3 regions of the Streptomyces siamensis genome follow, and region 3 is predicted to be linked to each of the others. Evidence: riboswitches for the same ligand, from Rfam matches in the RefSeq annotation. Region 3 holds a riboswitch; each other region holds the start of a gene.
The links. A riboswitch is a leader RNA that binds a small molecule or an ion and turns the genes downstream of it on or off. The one in region 3 is predicted to bind ZMP and ZTP.
Positions count from the first base shown of each region.

Region 1 (9,525 bases), on a different contig from region 3:
AGAACTGGTGTGCCGCGGAGGAGCCGAAGTTGACGCCCTTGTAGACGGCCCAGTCGCCGTTCGCCAGCGCGCCGATGTTCTGCCCGCCCCCGGTGTCCGTGGTGCTCTCGGTGATGGTGCCCGACTGGCTGTCGTAGGACTCGGCCTGGATGGCCGCGTAGGCGTCACGGTTGCCGGACGGAGGCGGGGTCGTGGGCGGCGGGGTCGTGTCGCCACCACCGGTCGACTGCAGCACCTGGACGTAGTCGACCACGAGTGGGTGACCGGGGTCCGTGCCGCCGTCGGGGCCACCACCGAAGGCCGCCGGGAACTCTCCGCCCATCGCGACGTTCAGGATGATGAAGTAGCCGTGGTTGGTGGCGTTCGCCCAGGTCGTCGCGTCGACCTGATTCTGCCTGACCGTATGGAAGTTGACGCCGTCGAGGTAGAAGCGCATCTCCTCGGGGCTCCCCGACTTGTCCCACTCCACGGCATAGGTGTGGAAGCCGCCCTGGCAGGTCGTGCCCTCACAGACCTTCTGACCGCCGATGCCGGACTTCTCGTTGCACGGACCGCCCGGGCTGGTACCGCAGTGCATGGTGGCCCACTCGTTGTTCATGCCCTGGACGTTCTCCATGATGTCCAGCTCACCGACGCCAGGCCAGTTCCACCAGTTGCCGCGGTACGGCGCGCCCAGCATCCAGAACGCGGGCCAGTAGCCCTTGGCCGCCGCACCGGTCACGTTCGGCATCTGGATCCGGGCCTCGACACGGAGTTTGCCGCCGGCGGGCGGCTGGAAGTCGGAGCGGTTCGTCTCGATCCGGCCCGAGGTCCAATTGCCGGCCGCGTCACGCCGTGGAGTGATCCGGAGATTTCCCGCGCCGTCGAGTGAGACGTTGTCGGTGCTGGAGGTCATCGTCTCGACCTCGCCGGTACCGAACCCGGCGGGCCCGCCGGGGTAGCTCGTGCCTGTCGTGTACTGCCAGTCGGCGGTGTTGACGCCCGATCCGGCGGAGCCGTTGAAGTCGTCGAGGAAGACCTGGGACCAGCCGGAGGGGGGAGTGGGGGCGGAGGCGTTCGCGGGGAGGGTGGCGGCCGTGGCGGCGGCGGCCGCCAGGCCGAGTGTGCTGAACACGGCGACGAGCACGCGCCTGAGGGGGCGAGGTCTGCCGGGCGTTTCTCTCATGAGGGCCTCTTCGGGTACGGAGTGGGGTGTGCGGGTGTTTTTGAGAGCGCTCTCAGATCAGCTGCGCGGCCAATGTGCTCTCCGTCACTCCGGTCGTCAAGAGGTAAAGCAAAGAAGTCCCCCTCCGTGCATGAGAGTTCACGACGTGAAGGAAGGGCGATCCGGGGAAGCTCCGCTGGTGTGGGCCATTCTCGACGCCGCTGTGGCGGAGGACCCTTTTTTGGTGGGCCTATGGCGGCCCGCCGGGCAGTGGTGGCCGGTGCGCCGCGGGCCATGGCCTTTCCTGGACGGTCACGTAGGCGTGGATGCAAGCGCCGGGGAGCGGACGCCGGCGTGACTGTCGCTGTAGGTGCCGGCAACTCCTTGGACGCCGGGCATCAGCAGGGCGATGTCCCAGGGGCCGGCTTCCGGGAGGAGGAAGGCGTCGAGCTGACCCGTCTTCCGCCGCGGTGAGCGAGCGTCACTCGCTCACGCGGTCGGACAGGTGGCGTCACCGTCAGCCCCTGCCGGCGTCGTCTCCTCGGCTGTGGTGTCGGCGCGGGTGATCGGTCCGGCCGGCCATGCGGCTGTCACCGCGGCGACGGCGACGATGGTGCCTGCCATGACGAAAGCCCAGGGCACGCCACCCGGCTCGTCCACAAGGGTGCCCGCCACCGCTCCTCCGACCGAGTTGGCTGCGACGGGGACGGTGGCGATCCAGGTGTGTGCCTCTGTGAGCATGTCCGTCGGCGCGATCCGGCCCACGAGGGAGATGTAGACCGTGAGACAGGGAGCGATGACGCCGCCGCCGAGCACGAGTGCGACGGCCAGCGCCGCCGGGTCCGGCACGACGGCGAGTACCGCGAGGCTGAGAGCGACGCAGCCGAGCAGCCAGGCGAGTTGCCGGTGCAGCGGCGAGCGCGGCGGCCAGGCTCCGTACCAGAGGCCGCCCACAGCGGAACCCAGGCCCCACACCGCGAGCAGCAGACCGGCCAGCCCGGCGGAGTCGCGGCCGGAGTGCTCGGTGGCGTAGGCGGGTACCGCCACGCTGACGGCGCCGAACCCCGCCCCCAGCGCGCCGACGCAGCCCAGCAGAACGGTGAAGCCGGGCACGCGCAGAGGACCCAGACCGCTGGTCCTGACGCGAGAGGCATGCGGTCGCTGGGCGCGCATCGCGGCGCCGAGTGCGACCAGGGTGGTCCCGGCCAGCGTGACCCCGGCGGCTGCGATGATCGCCGCGGCCGGGGTGGCGATCACCCCGAAGACACCCACCAGCAGAGGACCGATGACGAAGACGAACTCGTACAACGCGGTGTCCGCGGCCAGCACGGTCCCGCGCATTCGTTCCCAGCCGGTCCTGGGGCCGGTCATCCGGTTGCATGCGCCGCGGATGACCGCGGTGAGGGGCGGATAGGTCGCGCCGACGGCGGCGGCCGTCGTGCAGATCAGAGGCAGCGCGCCGGCGCCCTGGGCAGTGACCACCAGCCCGGCCAGGGCCATCGCATGGGCAAGGGCGGTGCCCAGGAGAACCGGCGAAGGGCCCAGCCGGTCGGCGATCCGCCCGATCACCGGGCTGATCGATACCCCGGCCAGGGCATACACACCGACCGCGAGACTGGCGTACGCATACCGGCCGGTCGCCCCCTCGACGAGCAACAGCAGGGCGAGCGGTGTCATGCCGCTGCCGAGCCGTGCGACAACCCCCGTCACGAGCAGGGACATGAGTCCGGGGATCTTTCGGACCTCGGCGTATCGACCTAACGCGTTCACCGGCCGGAACTCCTTCGTGTTGGCTGCCTGCGGTTTCGGAGAGGCGCCAGCGGCGTAAGTTGTGTGTCGCAGCGCCCTGTACTCCTTCGACGCGTCGTCAGAGTTGCGGCAGTACGCGGTCGAAGAACACGCGGTCGGTTTCGAAGACGGGCTGAAGTCGGGAGAACTCCTCAGGTGTGACCCAGCGGGCGTCGCTCACCTCACCCGGATGCAGAACGACGTCGCCTTCCTCGGCCTCCGCCGTCCACCAGTGCAGACGGAACGTGCCGTCCTCGGTCTGTGACTCCCAGACCTTGGCCACGGGCGAGACCCTCAGGCCGACTTCCTCGTGCACCTCCCGGACCAGGGCTTCCGCCTGCGTCTCACCGGCTTCGAGTGTGCCGCTGAGCGGCGCCCAGTACCCTGACAGCCTGGCCAACGGACCCCTCTGGATGACGAGCACTCGCTCTTTTCGTCGCACCACCGCGACGATCGCTTCTCGCTGATCCATCATGCTGCTCCTTCGGCGGTTTCCCGGGCGTAGGAGACGGTGACCGCATCGCGGAGAGCGCCCACGTCACGGGTACGGATGTAATCCGCTCCGCGCCATGCCGCGTACAACTCCGTCGCCACAGTTGCCGGGCCGATCCCGGGAAGGCTGGTTGCGGTGAGGGCCCGAAGGGCCGTGGGGCGAGGACCAGCCGTTCCCGGCTGATGCCGGCCGTTCCCGGCGCGGCCGGACGCTCGGCGAGGAACTCCTCGATTCCCCCGCCCACTTCGGTGACATCGGTCATGGCTTCGGTGGCTGGTGCGCGCCGCTGCACGGAGTGCCCGGCGATCAACCGACAAACGGAGCCCGTGAGTTCCTCGTACGATCCGGGATCGGGTAAGCCGTGGATGTCGTTGAGGTGCGGGGCCCCTACGAGCGGCAGCGAAGCGCTGGAACTGAGGCAGGAACGAGTCGACCGACACCGGCACACTCTCGGCGACCACTTGGTCCATGACGTCGGCGGGCCGCCTGATTTCCTCGGTCGCGTCCACTTCCTGGGCTCCCAGGTGGCTCGCCGCAGGACCCGGTTCGACGCTGTCGGCCCCCTCCGACCGCAGCCGCCGGGCGCGCCCCGACGCTCCTTCAGCGCCGAGGTACCGGCCGCCATGCGGGAACGCGTCTGCTGTCCTGTCGACGACCCCGACCAGCAGGGGCCGGCCCATGGCCATGGGCGAGGAATCCAGGTGCTGAGCCATGACGGTGCCTCCCGGGTCGATCCCAAGAAGCCCAGGCGCGCGGCACACGTCCATGTGACGAAGCCGCTCCCCGATGGTTGCACCCATCTCGACACGCCAGTCACGGCTCGACCGCAACTGTAACCGAGTCACGAATTCACCGGTAGTGGCTCAGGAACAGCCCCTTGCGCAGGGGAGGCGCAATCGCCCCGGTCCGGTGCCGGCGATACGTCTTGCCCGTCCCGGTGAAGAAGACTCAGGTTGCGAAGCCGTGCGCGAGCTGAACCTGAACTGCCGGGTGCGATGGTGAGGGCCGAGGGTGCGGGATGTGCCCGACGCAAGTACGCGGCTCTTCTGGATGTCGCAGGCGTCGCGTGCCTCGCGCACTTCGACCACCCGGTCGCGGCGATGGTTCTCGGTGGGCTCTTCGCTTTGTCGTTCGTCGTGGGGTTCGGGCTGCGCCGCAGAGAGCCTTCGGCGAAGCTCCGACTGGACCTCGGTCAGTCGATGCCTTCGACGATGCGGAAGTCGCGCTCGACGCCGTCGGAGAGGGCGACCAGCGCCTCCTGGTAGGCCGCGCTCTCGTACGCCGCGACGGCCTGCTCGAAGCTGTCGAACTCGACCAGGACGGTGCGCTCGGCGATTCCGGCGCCATGCGCCTGGACCCGACCGCCACGGACGAAGGTCCGACCGCCCCCGGCCGCGACGGCCGGAGCGGCCAGCTTGTTGTAAGCGGCCAGCTTCTCAGGGTCTGAAATGGTGCGGTAGACGCTGACCCAGTAGCCCTTGGGCATGGAACCTCCAGTGTGGGGATGAGTGCATCCGACTTACAGGTTGGTCTCGGACGAGCGTCGGCGGGCGAGAGCGAGGCTTGTCAGCGTCGTGATCGCCATGGCGCCGATGCCGACCAGCGCCGCGGTGGTGTAGGCGCTGTCGTCGGGGAAGAGGTGGCCGGGGCCGGTGCCCGCGGCGAGGATCAGGCCGCCGATGGCGCTGCCCAGGGAGTACCCGACGCTACGGACGACGTAGTTGAAGCTCATGGCGCTCGACGTCTCGCTCTTGGGGGTGACGGCCAGGATGACGCCGGGCATCGCGGCCGAGAAGCCGCCGACGCCGAAGCCGAGCACGCCCATTGCCGCGAACAGTTCGGCCAGGTCTGACCGGGCCGCCGCGAACAGGGCGAACCCGCCGCCGACCACGACGGCGCTGCCGGCCAGGAGCAGGGGGTCGGCGATCCGCGTTCGGACCCGCGGCGTGAGCTTGCCGGCGACGAACCCCAGCACCGAGAACGGGATGAGGACCAGCCCGGCGACGAAGGTCGTCAGCCCGAAGCCGTAGCCGGCGCCGTGCGGCGTCTGCGCGTACCGGGTGATGAGCGTGAGCAGGAGGTACATGCCGATCCCGCCGACGAACATGGCGAGGTTCGCCCCGGCGACCGCCGGGTGCCGCACCGCCCGCACATCGACCAGGGGCGTCGTGCTGCGCAGCTCGATGACGGCCCAGACGCAGAGCAGCACCACCGCGACGACGGCGAGGCCCGCCGCCACGGCGAGGTGCCGGCTCCACAGATTCGGTTCGCCGGCGAGGAACAGCACCAGGAGCAGCGCAGCGGCCAGGACGACCGCGCCTGCCACGTCCACGTGGGCGGAGCGGCCTTCGGGGGCTTCGGGCATGGAGCGCCACGCGGTCAGGAGGGCGGCGGCGGTGACGACCAGGCCGAGGCCGTAGGCGGCCCGTACCCCGCCGAGCTCGGCGAGCAGTGCGGCCAGCGGGTAGCCGACGCCGGCCCCGATGATCGAGACCACCGAGATCAGGGCGATCACGCCCGCGCTGCGCTCCTCGGGGAGGTGGTCCCGGGCCACGCCCATCATCAGCGCCGTCAGCCCGAGCCCGACGCCCTGGGCCGCCCTGCCGGCCAGCAGCCACGCGAACGGCAGCGGCAGCACGGTGAGCGCGCTGCCGGCGACGACGACCGCCAGCGTGGCGAGGATCGTGGCCCGCCGGTGCGGGCCGGCTCCGAGCCGGCCCAGGACCGGCGTGGCGACGGCGCCGCTGAGCAGGGCGACGGTCAGCGTCCACTGCGCGCTGCCGAGCGAGACGTGGAACGAGGTCGCCACGCTGGTGATGAGCGGCGTCCCGAGGCTGGCGACCGCCGCCACGACCAGAGCGATGAACATCAGGGCGGGGACCAGCAGCCGCGCCTCGGAACGCGCCACCGGGAACGCCTTCCCCGCGACCCTGCCGCCCGGCTGCCCGGTCACGGCTTCGGTCCTTCGCGGTCCTGGCTTTCGAGCTCTGCCAGATGCTTCAGCGCCGGTAGGGCCGCCACCAGCGCCTCGACCTCGTCGCCGGTGAGCTCGCCGATCAACCGCTCGAACGCGTGGACGCCCGCCTGGCGCCGCGTCCGGACATAGGAGGTGCCGGCTTCGGTCAGGCACACCAGCGTGACCCGCTTGTCGGACGCGTCGCCCCGTCGCTCGACCAGGCCGGACTGCTCCATCACCCGGACCAGGGCGGTCATCGCGGGCTGGGTGACGCCCTCGACTGCGGCCAGATCGGTGATGCGTCGCGGGCCGCTCCGGTCCAGGGTGGCCAGGGTGGCGGCGGACGTCAGGCTCATGTCCCGGGGCAGGCGTCGTGTGGCCCTGGTGGCCAGGCCGTAGAGGGCTGCCCCGATGGCGGCGGACGCGCCAGGAGCGGTGTCTTGACGACTCATGCTCGAAGCATAGCATTTTTATATACATGATTTATGGAAATGGGGCTGGCGCGGGTGGCCTCGACCGCTGGGAGCCGGTGACGTTGCGGTGCGCAGCCGCATCGACTTCAAGTGCGCCCTCGGCCTGGAGCTGGAAGACCCCGGCTTCCACCACGGCGTCCTGTCCGACTCCCGCGACCGGCTCGCCGAGGGCGACCGCGTCGACCGGCTGCCGGGCCTCGCGCTCACCCGGATCCGGCGGGCCGGCTTGCTATAGGGCCGCGGCACCCAGCGCACCGACTCCACCCACATCCGGGTCAGCGCCATGATCCAAGAGAAACGGCCTAGATGCGCGAGTTGCGCAGCGACTGCCACACGGCGCCGGCCAGTGCCCGGGTCGCCCGCGGGACCGACAGATGCTCGTGCTTGCGGTACAGGGCCCAGTTGTACTGCACGAGCGACAGCTTGTTGGAGGACAGTGATCCCGCCTGATGGGCCCTGTAGACCGCAAGCGGCTCAGCCAGGCCCCGGGCGTCAGCGCCGTCCCGCATGATCAACAGCCAGAGGGCGTAGTCCTGGCGCTTGCGCATCTCTGGCATCAGCCTCGTACCCAGGACATTGCGGTCGTACATGGCGGTGAGAGCACCGATGTGGTCCTGGACCAGCATCGCGCGGTAGTCCACGTGCTCCCGCGCACGGATCACCCGCCCGTTCGGGACCCAGTCGGTGCTCTCGCCGTCGTAGTCGGCGTCCATCTTGAAGTACGAGGTGAACGTCAACGGCGCAGTGGCTTCCGCAGCGAAGGCGAGCTGCTTCTCGGTCTTCTCCGGGAGCCACATGTCGTCGCTGTCGAGAAAAGCGACGTAGTCCCCGCGGGCCCGTTCGATCGCGAGGTTGCGGGCCCGGCCCGCACCGCCCTGTTCGGGTGCCGACTCGGGCAAGACGCGCTCGTCCTGCTCGGCGAACTCGCGGAGCAGGTCCATGGAGCCGTCGGAGGACTGGTCGTCGGTGACCAGCAGCTCCAGGTCGCTGTGGGTCTGCGTGAGTACCGATCGGACGGCTGCGCCGAGGGTGGCTGCCGAGTTGTACACGGGCATCACGACAGACACCAGGGGCACAGCGCTTCTCCTTGCCAGACCAGGAACGACGGTCCATTCAAGCACCGCGATCGAGCAGGAGCTGCCATGGGGCGCCGAAGTTGGTGTCCGGGCTCGACGCCAAATCATTGGATGTGATCAAAGGTTTCTACGACGGCATCTTGCTGACGGCAGTGCGGGTATCCGAGACCAAGGTCGCCGAGTTGCGCCAGGCTGATCGAGAACATCTTCCGGTTCGTCAACATCTCCATGGTCAACGAGATGGCGACGCCGGCCGCTTCCCTCGGCGTGAACGTCAGGGAGGTGATCGACGCTGTCGCGACCATGTTGTTCGGGTTCACGCGGTTCACCCCGGGGCCTGGGGTCGGCGGGCACTGCCTGCCTGTTGACCCGTTGTTCCTCTCGTGGAAGACCGAGCAGGAGCTGGGGATCCTTTCCGGTTCGTGGAACACGCAGACGACGTGAACCGTCACGTGCCCCACCACGTCGTACGACGTCTCGTGGAAGCACTCGACAAGCGCGGCATGCCCGTCAGCGGATCTCGGATTCTGCTGCTCGGCTTGACCTACAAGCAAGTACGACGCCATCGACCTTGGCAATTCACCTTCGGCACGTGGCGCCGTACTGCTCATCGGCCTCGGTCCGCGCCCCCTCAGCCTGACGACTTCTCGATCGCGTCTGGCGGGCACAGTGGCCCAGCATCGGGATCGGTATCGGGCAGTGCCCGGTCGGGTCATGCTGGGGTGAGCACGATCTTCTTTCCGCCGGCCCCTCCGGTAACCACCCGGGCGAACGCAGCCGGGCCTTCGCTGAGTGGCAGGGGTTCCGGTGCGAGTTTCAAGGTTCCCGCGGCGGCCTGCTCCGCCAACTGGGCAAGCTGCGCGGCGTCGGGCTCGATGTAGAGGTCCCCACTCGTGATGCCTCGTTCTGCCGGAGGCGCGTCCGAGGTCAGGGAGCACAGTCGGCCGCCGTCCCGCACCAAAGGCAGGGCGGTGTCCGCCGTGCCGGCAGCGATGATGAGGGCGGCGTCGAACCCACCGCGTACCTTGGCCGACCAGGTCGCATCGTGGTAGTCGACGACCTCCGTCGCTCCCAGACCGAGCAGGCGCTCCGCGGCGGCAGCAGACGCGGTCGCGGTCACCTCGATGCCCTGGGCCGCGGCGAGCTGGATGGCCAGGGCTCCGGTGGCCCCGGCTCCGTTGGTGATCAGGAGCCGCTGTCCTCGGCTGAGGTCCAGCTTCTCCAAGGCCTGCAGCGCGGTGAGCCCGTTGACCGGCAGCGCCGCCGCGTGCACGGCGTCCAGCCCGGGTGGGCAGGCTGCCGCGTGATCCGCGTTGATCAGAACGCGTTCGGCCCAGAAGCCGCTTCCTCCAGGCAGCGGGGCCTCGTGTGCGAGCACCCGGTCGCCCACGGCAAACCCGGTGACATCCGCACCGACGGCCAGTACCTTGCCCGCGCCCTCCACTCCCAGCGCTGCCGGGGGGCGCAGCCCCACGTCCCAACTGGCGTCGATGGGCAGTCCGTCCCACGGGCCGACCCCGGCCGCCTGAACCCCCATCAGAATCTGACCGGGCCCCGGAGGCGACGGTTCGGGCAACTCCAGCAGGGCGACTTCC
Region 1 is NZ_BAABKB010000031.1:59,742-69,266, forward strand. Features, by position in the region: gene ABEB03_RS33135 (glycoside hydrolase family 16 protein) at 1-1,165, opposite strand, end outside; gene ABEB03_RS33140 (MFS transporter) at 1,634-2,914, opposite strand; gene ABEB03_RS33145 (NUDIX domain-containing protein) at 3,012-3,407, opposite strand; gene ABEB03_RS33150 (dihydropteroate synthase) at 3,404-4,192, opposite strand; ZMP/ZTP riboswitch at 4,161-4,252, opposite strand; gene ABEB03_RS33155 (DUF1330 domain-containing protein) at 4,618-4,911, opposite strand; gene ABEB03_RS33160 (MFS transporter) at 4,945-6,378, opposite strand; gene ABEB03_RS33165 (MarR family winged helix-turn-helix transcriptional regulator) at 6,375-6,737, opposite strand; gene ABEB03_RS33170 (hypothetical protein) at 6,922-7,089, shown strand; gene ABEB03_RS33175 (glycosyltransferase family 2 protein) at 7,157-7,930, opposite strand; gene ABEB03_RS33180 (hypothetical protein) at 8,035-8,250, opposite strand; gene ABEB03_RS33185 (hypothetical protein) at 8,171-8,374, shown strand; gene ABEB03_RS33190 (NADP-dependent oxidoreductase) at 8,643-9,525, opposite strand, start outside.
Region 1: another riboswitch for ZMP and ZTP. It lies ahead of ABEB03_RS33150 (dihydropteroate synthase); the one in region 3 lies ahead of ABEB03_RS31855 (glycine hydroxymethyltransferase).

Region 2 (9,525 bases), on a different contig from region 3:
GCCGCGTAGAGCTCCTGCACCTCGGCCCGCTGGGTGTCCGACAGCCAGGGCAGCGACCGGGCGAAACGCTCCGCCTCGGCGCGCCCCTCGGCACGGGCGGCCTCGACGAGCAGATGGCCTTCGAGCTCGCGTATCAGCGGCGACACGTCGAGCGGCCGGTCGTCCATGGCGGTCACCGCAGTTCCCTCCCGGCGGACGGCAGAGGGGTGTCCGACACCGAGGTGCCGGGATGGTGCAGGTCGAAGGCCGGGGATTCACTGCGGATCCGCGGCAGCGTGAGGAAGTTGTGCCGCGGCGGCGGGCAGGACGTCGCCCACTCCAGCGAACGCCCGTAGCCCCACGGGTCGTCGACGCCGACCGGCTTGCCGTACTTGGCCGTCTTCCACACGTTGTAGAAGAACGGCAGGAACGAGAGTCCGAGAAGGAAGGACGAGATCGTCGACACCGTGTTCAGTGCCGTGAGCCCTTCCACCGCAAGATAGTCGGGGATCCGGCGCTGCATGCCATTGGCACCGAGCCAGTGCTGCACCAGGAACGTGCCGTGGAAGCCGGCGAACAGAGTCCAGAAGGTGATCTTGCCGAGGCGCTCGTCGAGCATCTTGCCGGTCATCTTCGGCCACCAGAAGTGGAAGCCGGAGAACATCGCGAACACCACGGTGCCGAAGACGACGTAGTGGAAGTGCGCCACCACGAAGTACGAGTCGGACAGGGGGAAGTCCATCGGCGGTGAGGCGAGCATCACGCCGGTCAGACCCCCGAAGACGAACGTGACGAGGAAACCGGTCGCCCACAGCATCGGAGTCTCGAAGGACAGGGAGCCCTGCCACATCGTTCCGATCCAGTTGAAGAACTTCACACCCGTCGGAACGGCGATGAGGAACGTCATGAAGGAGAAGAACGGGAGCAGTACACCGCCGGTGACGTACATGTGGTGGGCCCACACCGTCACGGACAGACCGGCGATCGCGATGGTCGCGCCGATCAGGCCCATGTAACCGAACATCGGCTTGCGCGAGAACACCGGGATGACCTCGGAGATGATTCCGAAGAACGGCAGCGCGATGATGTACACCTCCGGATGCCCGAAGAACCAGAAGAGGTGCTGCCACAGCAGCGCGCCCCCGTTCGCCGCGTCGAAGACGTGCGCACCGAATGCACGGTCCGCCTCCAGCGCGAACAGGGCCGCCGCGAGGACGGGGAAGGCCAGCAGCACCAGCACACCGGTCAGCAGCACGTTCCACACGAAGATCGGCATGCGGAACATCGTCATGCCCGGAGCGCGCATGCAGATGATGGTGGTGATGAAGTTGACCGCGCCGAGGATGGTGCCGAAGCCGGAGAAGGCCAGACCCATGATCCACATGTCGGCGCCGACGCCCGGCGAGCGGACCGCGTCCGACAGCGGCGAGTAGGCGAACCAGCCGAAGTCGGCCGCGCCCTGCGGGGTGAGAAAACCACCCACCGCGATCAGCGAGCCGAAGAGGTACAGCCAGTACGCGAACATGTTCAGCCGCGGGAACGCCACGTCGGGCGCGCCGATCTGCAGCGGCATGATCCAGTTCGCGAAACCGGCGAACAGCGGCGTCGCGAACATCAGCAGCATGATCGTGCCGTGCATCGTGAACGCCTGGTTGAACTGCTCGTTCGACATGATCTGCAGACCGGGCCGGGCCAGTTCGGCGCGCATCAGCAGCGCCATGACACCACCGACGCAGAACAGCGCGAACGAGGTCACCAGATACAGCGTGCCGATCGTCTTGTGGTCCGTGGACGTCAGCCACTTCACCGCGGCCCGTCCCGGACGCCGTGCGCGCGGGCCTGCGGATGCGGGCGGCGCCGTCACCGTGTTGCTCTCCATGCCCCGCCTGTGTCCGGCCCTCGCCGCACCGTCACAATGGAGCGACGCGACGAGCGTCACACCGAAGGGTGTGACGCTCACCCACCTGCCGGACACAGACGGATCATGAGCAACGACGAGACCTTCGCCGCTGCCTATCGCGAGCACTACTGGGCGGTCAGCCGCTACGTGGCTAGGCGACTGGACGGCCGTGGCAGTGATGTGGAGGAGGTGGTGGCGGAGGTCTTCACCGTCGCCTGGCGGCGCCGGTCCGACCTGCCGCCCTCTCCTCTTCCCTGGCTGTACGGGGTGGCGCGCCGCTGCCTGGCCAACGCGGTACGCGGATACGGACGCCGCCGCAGGCTGCTCGACCGGCTCGGCAACGACGAGAGCGCGCACGGCACCCAGGTGGTGGCCGGGCCCGGCTCCGACACACCGGGCGACTGGGTGCACGAGGCGCTGGCCCGGCTCTCCCCGGCCGACCAGGAAGTACTGCGCCTCACGGCCTGGGAGGAACTCGCCGTCGACGAGGTCGCCGTCGTCCTCGGCTGCGGCAGCCGCGCCGCCGCGATGCGCCTGCACCGCGCCCGCCGCCGGCTCAGAGCCGAGATCGACCGTCTGCAGACCACCCCCGTGGCCACCGGCACCGCAACGCCCCGCCGCGACATCCTGAAGGAGCCCGGCCATGGCTGACGAACTCGAACTCCTGCGCCGCGCCGACCCGGTCCCGTCCGCCGACCCCCGCTTCGGCGACCGCCCGCTCGACCAGCACGCCGAACACCGGCTCGACCTGCTCCTGCACGGCGGCGACCGCAGGCCCGACCGCCTCCCGCACGGCGGCGAACGCCGGCCGCGCCCCCGGCACCTGCGCCGGTGGACCTGGGGCCTCGGCTCCGTGGCGGCGGCCTGCGTGGTCGTCCTCACCCTCACCCTCATGTTCTCGGGCTCGGCCACCGCGCCCGCCGTGGCCGCACCGCGCCCGCTGGTCGTCGAGGCCGGATCCGCCCCCGTGCCGCTCGACCGGATCGCCGGCCGCGCGGCGGCCGCCGGGGACACCCTCCGGCTGGTCCAGGGCACCCATCTCCAGTCGTGGAGCCTCGCCATGACGTCCGGCCCCGGCGCCCGGCCGCCCGTCACCCTGCCCGAGGAACGCCTCGTCCGCTGGAAGGCCGACGGCAGCCACACGGAACTCGTCGTGGCCACCGACCCGCGCCGCCCGGGAAAGCCGGTCGTCACGGACGCCGACCCCGTGCCCCGCACCGTCGAGGACGGGCACGTCCTCAGCAGGCGGACCTATCCGCCGAGTTGGAGCGACGCCCCGCCCGTCGCCCGGCCGCCGCACGACGCCGTACGGCTGCGCGCCTACCTGGACGAGATCGACCGCACCGGCCCCCTGGACACCCCGGGACTCCTCGACGCCGTCGCCGGACTGCTGGACAACTGGACGCTCGGCACCCGGGAGAACGCCGCGCTGGTCCGGATCCTGGCCGACGCGCAGGGCCTGCGCCCGGCCGGTGCGGTCACCGACCGGCTGGGCCGCGGGGGACAGGCGTACGTATACGACGACCGGGCGCACTCCGTCCGGCGGATGCTGGTGCTCGACCCGGTCACCGGTGCCGTCCTCGGCCTGGAAGAGACCGTCACCCGGGACGACCCCGAGTTCGGGGTCAAGGCCGGGGACGTGCTCTCCTACCGCGCGTGGATGCGCTGACGGTGCCGCTCAGACGCCCGGCCGGCGTTCCGCTGCCGCCACGGTCTGCTCCAGCAGAACCGCGATGGTCATGGGGCCGACGCCGCCGGGCACGGGCGTGATCAGTCCGGCCCGCGTGACGGCCGTGTCGAAGTCGACGTCGCCCACGTTGCCCGGGTTGTACCCCGCGTCGATCACGACGGCACCCGGCTTGACGTCCTCACCGCGGATCAGCCGGGGCCGGCCCACCGCGGCCACCACGATGTCCGCCTCACGCACGAGGGACGACAGGTCCTTCGTACGCGAGTGGCAGTACGTCACCGTGGCGTCCCGTCCGAGGAGGAGCATGCCGACCGGCTTGCCCAGGATCGCGCTTCGGCCCACCACGACCGCCCGCCTGCCCGCCGGGTCGACGTCGTACTCGTCGAGGAGCCGCATGATGCCGCCGGGTGTGCAGGACACGAAGCCGGGCAGGCCGAAGCTCATCGCCGAGTACGAGCTCAGCGTCACGCCGTCGACGTCCTTGCGCGGGTCGATGGCCTCGAACGCCGCCCGCTCGTCGATGTGCGGGCCGACGGGGTGCTGGAGCAGGATGCCGTGCACGGTGGGGTCCTCGGAGAGCGCGCGGAGCGTGCCGACCAGTTCGGCGGTCGTCGTGGCGGCCGGCAGGGCGACGTGCCGGGACTCGATCCCCGCCTTGCGGCAGCGGTTCTGCTTCATGCGCACGTAGGTGACCGAGGCGGGGTCCTCGCCGACGAGCACCGTCGCCAGACACGGCGCGGCACCGGTACGGTCCTTCAGGTCGGCGGCGCGCTTCGCGGTGTCCTCGACGATCCGGCGCGCGAGAGCCGTGCCGTCCATGAGCTGGGCCTGGGACATGAGCTGCTCCTCCAGAGCGCTGCTGACGATCGCCCAGGCGCGCGGCTGAGACCCGTTCGTCAGGCCGCTCCCCGGTGGTACTCCACCTCAGCGCCAGTCACGGCCCGCCGACCAGGGTAGCTCCTGCGGGTGACCCGCCCGCGGCCGGTCCGGCCCGCTGGGGGCGGCGGGCCTCGTCACCCGCACCACGAGGTGTGGTGCCGGGTACGGGTCGGGCTCACCGGCGTCGGAGGGGCAGCCTTCGAACGGCACGCGGTGCCGGAGGACGGGAGCGGGCAGCGCGCAACGCTGAGCCCAGCAGCGAGGCGGACAGTCGCAGACCTGCCGCGGAGACGGGTCGCGGCAGCCGAGCGGGGCGCGGGCGCGACCGGCCCATCCCCACTCGCGCCGAGAAGGTCCAGGTCAGACGCGACGTGATCTGGACCTTCGGCCAGTGCCTTTCTACTCGTCCCATGCCTGGAGCAGCGTCTGGTCGACGATCTTGCCGTCACGCAGCGACATCATCGACGTGCTCAGCACCTTCACGCCGTCCGCGTACTCGCAGGACTCGGAGAAGGCGACGTGGTCGCCCTGGACCACGCACTGCTCCAGCTTGTGGGTCATGTCCCGGCTGTAGACGTCGTCGAGCATCTCGGCGATCTCGCCGCGACCGTGTTTCACCATCGGGTGGCTGGGCTGGGTGTTGCGGTCGACGATGCGCAGTTCCGCGTCGTCGGCGTAGAGCGACAGCAGATCCGTCGCACTGTGTCCTTCAATGGCTCGGCGCAGCGCTTCGGTGTCGAAGGCGGGGCCTAGCGAGGTGCCCATGATGACCTCCTTGAAGGCCGCGGCCCGTCGAGGAGCAGGTCGCGAAGGGCCTCATCTCCGAGACTCCTCCGCCGCACGGTCCTCGGCAAGCGCAGCCGCCCCGATGAGCCTGTCGGGTGAGCGGAGCGTGACGGCCGTGTCCGCGGGGGACCGGCGCCGTTGCAGAAGGCATGATCTCAACACGACGTATGGTCGCCGCCATTGGTCTCGCCGTCGGAGTCACCGGACTCGCCGCGCCGATGGCGAGCGCGGCGGGCTCCGAGGCCGCGGACGCGGGGAAGCTGAACCCCGTCGCCGAACTCGACTCCCTCGCCCTGAGCTCCATCCCTGCCGAGCAGCGCGCCGCCATGCCGCTGCCGTCCCGCCAGCTCGCGGGCCTCAACCGGCTGAACGACCTGAACCAGCTGCATCAGGTGACCGACCTCGCCGCGCCCGTCATGGGTGTCGTTCCGGCCGTCGAGGGCTAGTCCGGCAAAGGGCCTGCCCTCTGACGAGCACCGAGGGCCGGCCCGTACGAGCGCGGAGGGCCGGTTCGGTGGGCGAAGACCACTTCGCCCACCGGCCGGCCCTCTTTCTCGTGCCGGGCTCCGCCGCCTCACCCGGCGGTGGCGAGGAACTGCGTGGCGGCGAGTTCGGCGTACAGCGGGTCCGCGGCCACCAGTTCGCGATGCGTTCCCACGGCGCGGACGCGACCCGCGTCCATCACGACGATGCGGTCGGCCATCGTGACGGTGGACAGCCGGTGCGCGACCACGAGGACCGTCGTCGTCCGGGCCACGTCGGAGACCGTGTCGCGCAGCGCCGCCTCGTTGACGGCGTCGAGCTGGGACGTGGCCTCGTCGAGGAGCAGCAGCCGCGGACGGCGCAGCAGTGCGCGGGCGATGGCGACGCGCTGACGCTCGCCGCCGGACAGCTTGGTGCCGCGATGGCCGACCAGCGTGTCCAGCCCGCGGGGCAGCCGGGCGACCAGCCCGTCGAGACGTGTCGTCTTGAGCACACGGACGATTTCGGCCTCGTCGGCCCGCGGATTGCCGAGCAGCAGGTTGTCGCGCAGCGAGCCCGAGAGCACCGGGGCGTCCTGCTCCACGTAACCGATGGCGGACCGCAGCTGCGGCAGGTCCCACCCGTCCAGCTCCCGGCCGTCCACGGTGATCACCCCGGTCTCGGGGTCGTAGAACCGCTCGATCAGCGAGAACACGGTCGTCTTCCCCGCTCCGGACGGCCCCACGAACGCGGTCATGCCGCGCGCCGGGACGGCGAACGTCACACCGTGATGGACGTACGGAAGGTCGTCGGCGTACCGGAAGCGGACGTCGTCGAAGGCGAGCGACGCAGGCTCGGCGCCGGGGGAGGGCAGCGGCGCGGGCAGCGCCACGGGTTCGGCGGGCAGCCGCATCGCCTCCTGGATCCGGGCGAGCGCGGCGGCACCGGTCTGGTACTGGGTGACGGCGCCGACCACCTGCTGGATCGGCGACATCAGATAGAACACGTACAGCAGGAACGCCACCAGGGTGCCGACGTCCACGGCTCCCGTCGCGACGCGGGCCCCGCCCACCGCCAGCACCGTGATGAAGGCGATCTGCATCGCCAGCCCGGCCGTGTTGCCCGCGGCGGCCGACCACTTGGCGGCCCGGACGCTCTGCCGCCACGACTCCTCGGCCGCCGCGTGGACGGCCGCCTCCTCGCGGTGCTCGGCACCGGACGCCTTCACGGTGCGCAGCGCGCCGAGAATCCGTTCCAGCGCGGCACCCATCAGCCCGACGGCGTCCTGGGCCTGCTTGCTGGCCTGGTTGATGCGCGGCACGATCACCCCGAGCACTGTGCCCGCGCACAGGATCACGGCGAGGGTGACCCCGAGCAGCACCACGTCGACCAGGCCCATCATGACCACCGTCGCGACGAGGGTGAGCCCGCCGGTGCCGATGCCGACCAGGGAATCGGTCGTCACCTCGCGCAGCAGGGTCGTGTCGGAGGTGATGCGGGACATCAGATCGCCCGGCTCGCTGCGGTCCACGGCAGGTATGCGCAGCCGCAGCAGATACGAGGACAGGGTGCGCCGCGCGCCCAGCACCACCGACTCCGCGGTGCGCCGCAGGACGTACGAACCCGTCGCCCCCACCGCCGCGTTGGTGACCACCAGCGCCGCCATCCCGAGCAGCGCCCGCCCGATGGGCCGGTCGTGCGACAGGTCGTCGATGAGGCCCCGCGCCACCAGCGGCAGCACCAGCCCGGTGGCGCCGGTCGCGAGCGCCAGCAGCGCGCCGGCCAGCAGGGCCCATCGATGCGGTCGTACGTAGCCGAGCAGCAGGCGCCACGTGGGCACCTCGGGCTGGGCGTCGGTGAGGCTCACGGCGCTCCTTGGCGTGAGTCGGTGCGGAGCACTCAGGCTACGTCCGGGCCCGCCGGGACCGGGAGCGGGTCAACTCCCTTGCGGGAGAGCGCAGTCAGCGTGCCGCCAGCGCGGCGAGGGTCGCCTCGAGGTCGGCGGGCCGGGGCCGGTTGTGCGGCAGCCTGGCCAGCACGGCCGCCATGCCGCAGGTGTTGGTCAGGGCGGAGAAGACCAGGCCGCCGGCGATGCCCGCCGAGAGCAACTGCCAGGCGGGGTGCAGCAGTCCGAGGCCCAGCCCGGCCAGGACCACGCCGCCCGCGGTGAACCGGACCTGGCGCTCCATGGACCAGGTGGTGCGGGACCCGGTCGCGGGACGGTCCAGTTCGTGGCCGCGCGCGGTCCAGGCGCTGGTCCCGCCGGTGAGGGTCGCGGCCGTCACACCGTGTTCGGCGAGCGTCCTTCGGGCGCTGTCGGAGCGCGCGCCGGAGGCGCAGACGACCAGCAGGCCGGACGTGATCTCCTGGAGGGCGGGCAGGGCGCGGTGCAGCTGGTCGAGGGGGACGTTCAGGGCGCCGGGCAGATGCCCGGAGGCGTACTCGCCGGGCGTGCGGACGTCGAGGACGGTGAGCTCGGACAGGCGGGTACGGGCCTGGTCGGCGTCGAGGGTCGAGGGAGTGGTCATGTCGGGTGTCATCCTTGCTCTTCGAGGGTGCCCCGGAGGGCGGAGTACGATACCCCTAGGGGTATCGGTGGAGGAGTGTTGTCGTGGACTTGGATCTCGCGGGTGCCGAGCTGAAGTCGGTGCTCAACCGACTGCGTCGTGCGCAGGGACAGATCTCCGGTGTGATCAAGATGATCGAGGAGGGGCGCGACTGCGAGGACGTGGTCACCCAGCTCGCCGCGGCCTCCCGTGCTCTCGACCGGGCCGGATTCGCGATCATCGCCACCGGTCTCCAGCAGTGCCTGACCGATGTCGAGGACGGCGCGAAGAACGGCGAGGACAGGGACGCGATGCGTGCCCGGCTGGAGAAGCTCTTCCTCTCACTGGCGTGAGGCGGTCCGCCGCCCGGCGTGCGGCCCCGCCGACACCCGCGGGCCGCGCGGCGACGCGCGCGGCGACGTCGGTGGTACGGCGGTCCGCGGCGACGTCGGTGGTACGGCGGTCCGCGGTGACGTCGGCGGCACAAAGGCCCGCCGAGCCGGTCGTCCCGTGACGGACCCCGGTCATACGACGGCGTCGATCAGCATGAACGCGGCCACCGCCAGCAGGACCCAGGCGAAGATCCGGCGCAGCGCGGCGCCCGGGACCTTCGCCGCCAGCCGTCTGCCGTCCCACGCGCCGAGGACCGCCGCGCCCGCGAAGGGGGCGACGACCGCCCAGTCGAGCCGTTCCGCCGTGCCGGCGCGGGCCAGCAGCGCCGCCACCGAGTTCACGGTGATCACCAGCAGGCTCGTACCGACGGCGGCCCGCATCCGCAGACCCACCACGCCGACCAGGGCCGGTACGGCGAGGAAGCCGCCGCCCACGCCCAGGACGCCGGTCACCGCGCCGAGCCCGGCGCCCGCCCCGGCGATCCGGCCGCCCCGCGGGGCCGGTGCGTCCGGATCGCCCGGCGACGGGCGCAGCATCCGCACCGCCGCCAGCGCTGCCACCACCCCGAAGGCGGCCGTCAGCAGCCAGGACGGCAGCCGTCCGGCGACGGCTCCGCCCGCGGCGGCGGGCAGCAGCCCCGCCGCCGCGAACAGCGCGCCTGCCCGCCAGTGGACCGTGCCCTGCCGGGCGTGGGCGGCTAGCGCGGTCACCGACGTCACCGTGACGATGACCAGGCTCGCGGTGGTGGCCGCGGAGGGCGTGAAGCCCAGCAGATAGATCAGGGCGGGGACGGCGAGGACACTGCCTCCGCCGCCCAGCGCGCCGAGCGCCAGGCCGATCACGCCACCGGCGGCCAGGGCGAGGATCAGAACGCTCACGCCGTCGGGCCG
Region 2 is NZ_BAABKB010000016.1:503,171-512,695, reverse strand. Features, by position in the region: gene ABEB03_RS22885 (hypothetical protein) at 1-167, opposite strand, end outside; gene ctaD (aa3-type cytochrome oxidase subunit I) at 173-1,858, opposite strand; gene ABEB03_RS22875 (RNA polymerase sigma factor) at 1,964-2,530, shown strand; gene ABEB03_RS22870 (CU044_5270 family protein) at 2,523-3,548, shown strand; gene ABEB03_RS22865 (bifunctional 5,10-methylenetetrahydrofolate dehydrogenase/5,10-methenyltetrahydrofolate cyclohydrolase) at 3,558-4,406, opposite strand; ZMP/ZTP riboswitch at 4,431-4,517, opposite strand; gene ABEB03_RS22860 (nuclear transport factor 2 family protein) at 4,848-5,213, opposite strand; gene ABEB03_RS22855 (hypothetical protein) at 5,384-5,680, shown strand; gene ABEB03_RS22850 (ABC transporter ATP-binding protein) at 5,809-7,563, opposite strand; gene ABEB03_RS22845 (rhodanese-like domain-containing protein) at 7,658-8,224, opposite strand; gene ABEB03_RS22840 (metal-sensitive transcriptional regulator) at 8,308-8,595, shown strand; gene ABEB03_RS22835 (sulfite exporter TauE/SafE family protein) at 8,767-9,513, opposite strand; partial or broken gene ABEB03_RS22830 (rhodanese-like domain-containing protein) at 9,510-9,525, opposite strand, start outside.
Region 2: another riboswitch for ZMP and ZTP. It lies ahead of ABEB03_RS22865 (bifunctional 5,10-methylenetetrahydrofolate dehydrogenase/5,10-methenyltetrahydrofolate cyclohydrolase); the one in region 3 lies ahead of ABEB03_RS31855 (glycine hydroxymethyltransferase).

Region 3 (9,525 bases):
CGGCTGGACGAGTACCCCGCGCAGCTCGACATCGGCTTCTCCAAGACGGTGCGTGAGCCTCCGGAGTGGGTGGCGCTCGGCGCCCCCGAGGACTACGGCCGCCAGGCCCTGTGGTTCGCGAAGCCGCATCTGCTGAGTTTCTGGCTGGTCGACGACGACGGTGGCCGCTTCACCCGCTCGGTGCGGACCGCGGGGCCCACGCTGCTGTGGCTGCCCTCCGGCGGTGAGGTGACCTTGCGTCTGGAGGGCGTGGCGTCGAAGGAGCGGGCGGTGGCGATCGCCAAGTCGCTGAAATAGCACGTGTTTCCTACTGGTGAGGCAGCGCGCGAATCCGTCGGTGCCGAGTGGGAACCCCGGCGGGTCGAGCGGTGTACCAGAAGTGAGACATCGCGTGCGGGCGGGCCGCACGCGGGACGACCGGCTGGTTGGGGGTCCGGATGCGCAGGCTTCGTGAACTGCTGTCGGTGACGGGGGCGTTGGCCGTGGCGCTCGCGGTGGTGCTGATCGCGGCGCCCTCGGCGACGGCCGGTGGACCGACGAGCGTGCTGGTGGTCTCGCCGGAGAGCGCGCAGACCGCCTCGCTGTACCACTCGGACGAGGAGTACGGAGAGTTGATGCGCCTGCTGGGCGAGCCCGACGCGGGGGACCGTGAGGAGCCGCCGGGCCTGGGCGTGGCGAGCGGGCGTCAGCTCAACGTCACCTGGCTGGCGCACGACGTGTCGCCGTGGCGGGTCGACCGCGTCTATCCGGACTCGTCGCGCGGCAAGGAGGTCTGGATACACACGGCCACCGACGTCCGGAGCATGAACGGCTACTGGCACAAGGCCGCGCACCCCGCCCAGGTGCGGGCGCTGTTCAAGAAGCTCGGCGTCCTGGGCAAACCGTCGCCCGAGGGGGCGGAGGGAATCCCCCCGGGCGCGTGGGAGTCGGCGGACGACTCCGCCGGCGCGGCGACCCCGACCCCGGCCGAGGAGGTCCGCACGGGGACGAAGACGAGGCCGGCCGCGGCCGCCTCCGACGACGGCACCGACTGGTGGTGGGCTCTGCCCGGAGCGGCGGCCGGGGCGCTGCTGGCCCGGCTGTGGCGGCCTCGCACGGGTGAACCTCACCAGGAGTTGCGGGACATGTGAGGAGCCGCGGGGTGGCGGGCAGACCGGTGAGGGGGACGCATGGGGAAGAGGGGGACGGATGAGATTGCGGATCGGTCAGGAGGGGTCCCGGCCCGCCCGGCGGGGGCGGCGACCCGGCACGAGGAGCCGGCGCCTCGCCCGGCCGGAACGCCGGCTGGGCCGTACAAGACCGTCGACCGGCGGGATGGCGCCGCGGCTCGGCGCGACGGGGCCACAGCTCGACGGAAGCGGGCCGTGGACCGGCGGGACCACTTGGTGGACCGGCGGGACCGCGTGGTGGACCGGCGGGACGCGGGTGGGGACCGAAGGCACGAGGCTGCGGACCGGCGGGACGCGAGCGAGGGCCGGTGCAAGGCTCTGGACCGGCGAGAGGCGAGCGGGGACGGGTGGGAGGCGGGTGTGGCTTCTGTTGCTGGTCGTCGTGGCGTCGGTCGCGCTCGGCACTCCGGGCGCCCGGGCCTCCGCACGGGATACGGCACACGATGCGGCGCGCGGCTCGGCGCGGGCGAAGGCCGACACTCCCGACCTGGCACTGGTCGTCGCCGGTGACACGGGACGGGCGACCTCGCTGCACTCCGGGGAGCGGGACTTCGTACGGCTGTGGCGGCTGCTCTCCCCGCGGTACACGGGGACGGAGCGGGTTCCCGAGGCATGGGTGGAGGGCCGTTTCCCCGAAGTGCGGGCCACCGTGATCTGGGGGCTCACAGGGGTGGGGGGCTGGCCGCAGACCAGCAGGGCACCGGGTGGCGATGTCGCCATCGAGCGTCAGGACCAGGTGTTCGTCGCCGCGGACGGCACTCCATGGGTGCGGACGGATCCTTCCCCCGACGTCCGGGACGACGACATCCGCTGGCACCGGGCGCCGCGCGCGGTGTTCGACCAACTGGATGAGGAGGGATCCCTGTTCGGCTCGGGAAGCACTTTGGGGCGTGTGGCGGAGCCGGACGTGGCGGACAGCGTGAGGTGGGCGGTGCCAGGGCTGGCGGCGGGGCTGGTCCTCGGCACAGGGGGCTCCGTCCTGATACGCCGCGCGGCGGCCCGGCGTGAGGCTGCCGGACCGCCGCGGGAACCACGACAGGAGCTGATCGATCTGTAGCCCGCGCGAGGCGCGTCAGCCGAGGTCGATCTCCGGGTAGAGCGGGAAACCGGCGAGCAGGTCGGTGGCGCGGTGGGCGATCTCGTCGGAGATCTTCGCGTCCAGGACGTGCTGGGCCTTGGACGGGCTGCCCTTGGCCGTGGTGCCGGGCTCGGCGGACGTCAGGACGCGGTCGATCAGGCCCGCGATCTCGTCCATCTCGGCCGTGCCCAGACCACGGGTGGTCAGCGCGGGCGTGCCGATGCGGATGCCGGAGGTGTACCAGGCGCCGTTGGGGTCGGCGGGGATGGCGTTGCGGTTGGTGACGATGCCCGAGTCGAGCAGGGCGGACTCGGCCTGACGGCCGGTGAGGCCGTAGGAGGAGGTGACGTCGATCAGGTTGAGGTGGTTGTCGGTGCCGCCCGTGACCAGCGTGGCGCCGCGGCGCATCAGGCCTTCGGCGAGGGCACGGGAGTTGTCGACGACGGCCTGTGCGTAGTCGCGGAACTCGGGGCGGCGGGCCTCGGCGAGCGCGACGGCCTTGGCCGCCATGACGTGCGGGAGGGGGCCGCCGAGGACCATCGGGCAGCCGCGGTCGACCTGCTCGGCGAGGCTCTCGTCGCACAGCACCATGCCGCCGCGCGGGCCGCGCAGCGACTTGTGCGTGGTGGTGGTGACGATCTGGGCGTGCGGGACCGGGTCGAAGTCTCCGGTGAGCACCTTGCCGGCGACGAGGCCCGCGAAGTGCGCCATGTCGACCATGAGCGTGGCGCCGACCTCGTCGGCGATCTCGCGCATGATCCGGAAGTTCACCAGGCGGGGGTAGGCGGAGTAGCCGGCGACGATGATGAGCGGCTTGAACTCGCGGGCGGAGGTGCGCAGGGCCTCGTAGTCGATGAGCCCGGTGGCGGGGTCGGTGCCGTAGGAGCGCTGGTCGAACATCTTGCCGGAGATGTTCGGGCGGAAGCCGTGGGTGAGGTGGCCGCCGGCGTCGAGGGACATGCCGAGCATGCGCTGGTTGCCGAAGGCGTGGCGCAGTTCGGCCCAGTCGGCCTCGGTGAGGTCGTTGACGTTGCGGACTCCGGCGCGCTCCAGGGCGGGGGCCTCGACGCGGGCGGCGAGGACGGCCCAGAAGGCCACGAGGTTGGCGTCGATGCCGGAGTGCGGCTGGGCGTAGGCGTGCTCGGCGCCGAAGAGTTCGCGGGCGTGCTCGGCGGCGAGTGCCTCGACGGTGTCCACGTTGCGGCAGCCGGCGTAGAAGCGACGGCCGACGGTCCCCTCGGCGTACTTGTCGCTGAACCAGTTGCCCATGGCGAGGAGCGTGGCAGGGGAGGCGTAGTTCTCCGACGCGATCAGCTTGAGCATGTCGCGCTGGTCGGCGACCTCCTGGCCGATGGCGTCGGCGACGCGGGGCTCCACGGCCCGGATCACGTCCAGGGCACTGCGGAACGCGGTGGACTCGGTGGAAAGGGGCTCTGGCATGACGGCCTCCGGACGTGGTGTTCAGCGTTCACGGGTCGGCCCAGGCGCACGGCACACAGTTCGAGGGGCCGCTCCCCGATGGTCGGTCCCATCCCAGCGCGCCAGTCACGGCCCCGCCGGTCAGCCTACCGGGCGCGCCGGATCTGCGGGTTCCCCGGTCCACCATGCGAGCGACGGTAGGAAGGAGGCCGGGGCCCACCATCGGCGGGCGCCACTCCCCGCCCGGGAGGACATGCCGTCCCCCGCCCGGGAGCACGTATCCGCCCGTGGTCGGGAAGCGCGAGCCGCCCGGTCCGGGCGGCACGTGCCGCCCCGTGCGCGGGCACGCGCGTCGCCCCGTGCCGCTCGTCAAGAAACGGAGATCGCGTGACCGCTACGGAGACGACGAAGGCGTTCATCGCCTCGGCCGACGCGCACAGCGCGCACAACTACCACCCGCTGCCGGTCGTCGTGGCGACGGCGGACGGGGCCTGGATGACGGACGTCGAGGGGCGCCGCTATCTCGACATGCTGGCCGGATACTCGGCGCTGAACTTCGGGCACGGCAATCGGCGACTGATCGAGGCGGCGAAGGCGCAGCTGGAGCGGGTGACGCTGACGTCGCGGGCCTTCCACCACGACCGGTTCGCGGACTTCTGCCGGGAGCTGGCGGCACTGTGCGGCATGGAGATGGTGCTGCCGATGAACACCGGCGCGGAGGCGGTGGAGACGGCGGTGAAGACGGCCCGGAAGTGGGGGTACCGCGTGAAGGGGGTGCCCGCGGAGCGGGCGAAGATCGTCGTCGCGGGGAACAACTTCCACGGCCGTACGACCACGCTCATCAGTTTCTCCACGGACCCGGAGGCGCGGGCGGACTTCGGGCCGTACACGCCGGGCTTCGAGATCGTGCCCTACGGGGACCTGACCGCGATGCGGGCGGCGCTGACGGAGAACACGGTCGCCGTGCTGCTGGAGCCGATCCAGGGCGAGGCGGGGGTGCTGGTGCCGCCCCCGGGCTATCTGCCGGGCGTGCGGGAACTGACCCGCGAGCGGAACGTGCTGTTCGTCGCGGACGAGATCCAGTCGGGTCTCGGCCGCACGGGAAAGACGTTCGCGTGCGAGCACGAGGGGGTCGTGCCGGACGTGTACGTGCTGGGCAAGGCGCTCGGGGGCGGGGTCGTCCCCGTGTCGGCGGTGGTGGCGGGCGCCGACGTGCTGGGGGTGTTCCGGCCCGGGGAGCACGGTTCGACGTTCGGGGGCAATCCGCTGGCCTGCGCGGTGGCGTTGGAGGTGATCGCGATGCTGCGGTCGGGCGAGTACCAGCGGCGGGCGGCCGAGCTGGGTGCGCATCTGCACCAGGAGCTGGGCCGGTTGAAGGACTCCGGTCATGTCACACAGGTCCGCGGGCGCGGACTGTGGGCGGGCGTCGACATCGCCCCGGCGTACGGCACGGGCCGGGAGATCTCCGAAAAGCTGGTGGACCGGGGCGTCCTGGTGAAGGACACCCACGGCGTCACGATCCGGATCGCCCCGCCGCTGGTCATCTCCGAGGAGGACCTCGACTGGGGGCTCGGCCGACTTCGCGAGGTGCTGGGGGCCTAGGGCCGGGGCCGGGAGCCGTCGGGACCGGGCAGTCTCCGGGACGCGTCGTCTCCGGGATGCTCCAGCTCCCCGGTCCCGGGGCAGGGCGGCCCGGGGTCGCCGAGGCGCGGCGCGCCGGGTCCGGGAGCCGGCGAGGCACGGTGCCGGGTCCGGGGGCACCAGGCGCGGTGCCGGGTTCGCGGCGCACCGTCTCGGGATGCGCCGGGTCCCGGTGCAGGGTGGGTCCGGGGGCCGGCGAGGCACGGTGCCGGGCTCGGGGCGCGGGTGCCCGACGCGTCACGGGACCCGGCTCGGCCCCGTGTCGCCGGGCGGCGGCCGGGGGTCGCGCGCGCCGGGTCGTCAGAGGATCACGTGCGGCAGGAAGCGGGCGTACTCGTCCGTGACCAGGCCGGACGACTCGCGGATGCCGAGGCCCGCCGACTCGTCCTCGACGACCCAGGCGCCCAGCACGACGCGGTTGCCGTCGAAGGACGGGAGGGGGGCCAGCTCCTGGTAGACGCAGGGCTCGTCGGTACGCACGACCGGGGCGGCGCCCGGTTCGTGCACGGTGACCCCGGCGCCCTCGCGGCCGAGCAGCGGCTTGGCCACGTAGCCCCGGCCGGCGGCCAGTTCGCGCGGGCCGTCGAGGTGGGCGGGGAGCAGGTTCGGGTGGTCCGGGTAGAGCTCCCAGAGAATCGCGAGGAGAGCCTTGTTGGACAGGAGCATCTTCCAGGCCGGCTCGATCCACAGCGTGGTCCCCGTGCCGCCGCCGTTGTCGAGGGTGTCCAGGACGTGTCCGGCGAAGCGGTCGGCGGTGAGCCACTCCCAGGGGTAGAGCTTGAAGCAGCTGCGGATGAAGCGGAGCGAGTTGTCGACGAAGCGGCCGGAGAGGGGATCCCAGCCGATCTCCTCCATGGAGATCCAGTCGGTGTCGAGGCCCGCCTGCTCGGCGGTCTCCTTGAGGTAGGCGACCGTCATCAGGTCCTCGCCGAGTTCGTCGGCGGAGGAGTGCGCGAAGTGCAGCGGGCTGCCCGGCGGCAGGAGGGGCGCCTGCTTCTTCCAGGCGGCGACGAGTCGTTCGTGCAGGGAGTTCCACTGGTCGGCGCCGGGGAAGCGGTCCTGCATCCAGAACCACTGCGGGCTCGCGGCCTCGACGAGGGAGGTCGGCGTGTCGGCGTTGTACTCCAGCAGCTTGGCGGGGCCCGTGCCGTCGTAGCGCAGGTCGAAACGACCGTAGACGGAGGGGAGTTCGGCGCGTCGCCGCCAGGCCTCGGCGACGGCCCGCACGACGTGCGGGTCGGTGATGCCGAGGTCGGCGAAGCGGTCCGTGCGGACGATGTGCTCGGCCGCGGCCAGGCACATGCGGTGCAGTTCGTCCACGACCTCCTCCAGCGCCTCGACCTCGGGGAGCGAGAAGACGTAGTACGCGCTCTCGTCCCAGTAGGGGCGCAGGGAGTTGTCGGGGTGGCGGGTGAGCGGATAGATCAGGCCCTGTTCCTCGACGGTCCGCTGCCAGTCGGGGCGGGGTGCGATGGTGCGGCGTTCCACGGGACGTCTCCTGCTCAGCCGCCGGAGCTGCCCTTGCCGCTGCCGAAGCCGCCGCGGTCGACGCCGCTGTGGCTGCCGCCGGAGCCGCCGGAACCCTTGCCGGGCTTGACGAAGGAACCGCCGTCGACCCAGCCGCTCTTCTTCTTGCCGCCGTAGTACCAACTACCGTTGACGGACACCTTGGTGGACTTGCAGTTCTTGTCGGCGACGACCCGGTAGCCCTTGGCCAGGTTGTAGCTGTCGCGGTCGACGCAGCGCTTGTCCGGTTCCGAGGAGCAGGCCGTGAGTGCGGCGGCGAGGAGTCCCATGCCGCCGAGCACGACGGTGCCCGAGCGCAGTTGACGACGTGTGTCCGCCATGTCCGTTCCCCCGTTGATTCGTTCGGTTCGACTTTGCTTCGTTTGTGCTTCTTCTTGGACGTTCGGCGATCAGAGTAGAGAGCGCCGCAGGACGTGCGTGCGACGGCCCCCTGCGATGCGGGCTCCCCTACAGTCGCTTCGTGCTCTTTGGAATGGTGTGCGCGCTTGGTGCGTCGGTCTGCTTCGGAACGGCGACGGTGCTCCAGGCGATGGCGGCGCGCGCGGCGGCCGGCACCGGGCCGGGCGGGGACGCGGCGCTGCTGCTGCGCGCGCTGCGGCAATGGCGCTATCTGGCCGGGCTCGCGCTCGACGGGGTCGGGTTCCTGCTCCAGATCGCCGCGCTGCGGTCGATTCCGATCTACGCGGTGGGGGCGGCGCTCGCCGCGAGCCTCGCCGTGACGGCGGTGGTGGCCTCACGGCTGCTGCGGGTGCGACTGAGCCGGGTCGAGTGGGGCGCGGTGGGACTGGTGTGCGCGGGGCTCGCGATGCTGGGGCTGGCGTCCGGCACCGAGGGCGACCGCCCGGGGTCGGCGGCCCTGAAGTACGCGATGCTGGGCACGGCCGTGGCGGTGCTGCTGCTGGGCCTCGTGAGCGGCCGGCTGCCCGAGCGGCGGCGCCCGCTCGTCCTCGGCCTCGGCGCCGGCTTCGGCTTCGGTGTGGTCGAGGTGTCGGTGCGGCTCATCGACGACCTCGACCCCGGTGCGCTGCTGGCCAATCCGGCGACGTACGCGCTGCTCATCGGCGGCGGCGCGGCGTTCCTGCTGCTCACCTCGGCCCTTCAGCGCGGCTCCGTGACGACCGCGACCGCCGGGCTGGTGATCGGGGAGACGATCGGGCCCGCCCTGGTGGGCGTGGTGTGGCTGGGCGACCGCACGCGGGAGGGGCTCGCCTGGCTCGCTGTCCTCGGCTTCGCGGTGGCGGTGGCCGGCGCGCTGGCGCTGGCCCGCTTCGGTGAGGCCCCGGTGCAGGAATCGACGTAGCCGCCGGGCTTGCTCGGCGGGCAGCGGATCCGCTCCGGCTTGCTCCGCAGGCAGCGGGTCCGCTTCGGCGAGGCTCCGGTGCGCGCGCCACTGCCGCTCCCGGCCCGCTCGGCAGGCAGCGGTCACGTCCGCCCGGCCCTGGTGCAGAAGCCGCTCCCGGCCCCCCTCGGCGAGGCCCCGCCGCAGAGAGCGCGACAGTCCCCTCGGGCTTCGCGGCAACCTTGAACCCGGGCCGGGAGCCGGGAAACGGGAGCCGGAGCCGGGATCCAGGTCAGGGCAGCGCCCGGCACAGCGCGTCGAGCGCTCCCGACCACGCGTGGTCCGGCGGTGTCCCGTACCCCACCACCAGCGCGTCCTGCGGTTCCGTGACGGCGTCGGGGTGGCGGTAGCGCGTCAGGCCGTGGACGGCCAGGCCCTGCCAGGCCGCCGCCCGGACCACCGACTGCTCGGTACCCGCGGGAAGCCTGAGGACGGCGTGCAGGCCGGCCGCGATTCCGGTGGCGTGGACCGACGGGGCGCGATCGGCGAGGGCCGCGACCAGCGCGTCGCGGCGCCGCCGGTAGCGCAGGCGGGCCGCCCGGACGTGCCGGTCGTAGGCGCCGGAGGTGAGGAACTCCGCGAGGGTGAGCTGGTCCAGCGCCCCGGTCGACCAGCCCCCGCCGCCCTTGAGCGCGGTGACCTCGGGTGCGAGCGACGGCGGCAGGACCAGCCAGCCCAGGCGCAGCGCGGGGGCCAGCGACTTGCTCGCGCTACCCAGGTGGACGACGTGCTGGGGGTCCAGTCCCTGGAGCGCGCCGACGGGCTGGCGGTCGTAGCGGAACTCGCCGTCGTAGTCGTCCTCCAGGATCAGGCCGCCGGTGCGGCGGGCCCAGTCCACGACGGCGGCACGGCGTTCCGGATGGAGCGGCACCCCCATGGGGAACTGGTGCGCGGGCGTGAGCAGGACGGCTCCGACCCCGGCCAGGCCGTCGGTGCGGGCGCCAAGTCCGTCGAGGGGCAGGGGGACGGTCCGCAGGCCCGAACGGTGCAGGAGGTTCCAGTGCAGGCCGAGCCCGTAGGCCTCGACGGCCACGGAGCGCACGCCGCGTTGCCGCAGGACCGCGCCGAGCAGCGTCAGGCCGTCGGCGAAGCCGGAGCAGATCACGATGCGCTCCGGATCGGCCCGCACTCCGCGGGCGCGGGAGAGGTAGCCGGACAGGGCGGTGCGCAGTTCGGGGCGGCCGCGCGGATCGCCGTAGCCGAGGGCCTCGTGCGGTGCGGCGGTCAGCGCGCGGCGGGCCGCCCTGAGCCATGCGGTGCGCGGGAAGGAGGCGAGGTCCGGGCTGCCGGGGGCGAGGTCGTAGACGGGGCGCCCCTGCTCGCGGCGGCGCGGCGCCGTCTCCGGGGCGGGC
Region 3 is NZ_BAABKB010000030.1:233,670-243,194, reverse strand. Features, by position in the region: gene ABEB03_RS31870 (hypothetical protein) at 1-297, shown strand, start outside; gene ABEB03_RS31865 (hypothetical protein) at 438-1,130, shown strand; gene ABEB03_RS31860 (hypothetical protein) at 1,528-2,226, shown strand; gene ABEB03_RS31855 (glycine hydroxymethyltransferase) at 2,242-3,687, opposite strand; ZMP/ZTP riboswitch at 3,719-3,806, opposite strand; gene rocD (ornithine--oxo-acid transaminase) at 4,054-5,268, shown strand; gene ABEB03_RS31845 (glutathionylspermidine synthase family protein) at 5,608-6,795, opposite strand; gene ABEB03_RS31840 (hypothetical protein) at 6,810-7,154, opposite strand; gene ABEB03_RS31835 (DMT family protein) at 7,307-8,134, shown strand; gene pdxR (MocR-like pyridoxine biosynthesis transcription factor PdxR) at 8,406-9,525, opposite strand, start outside.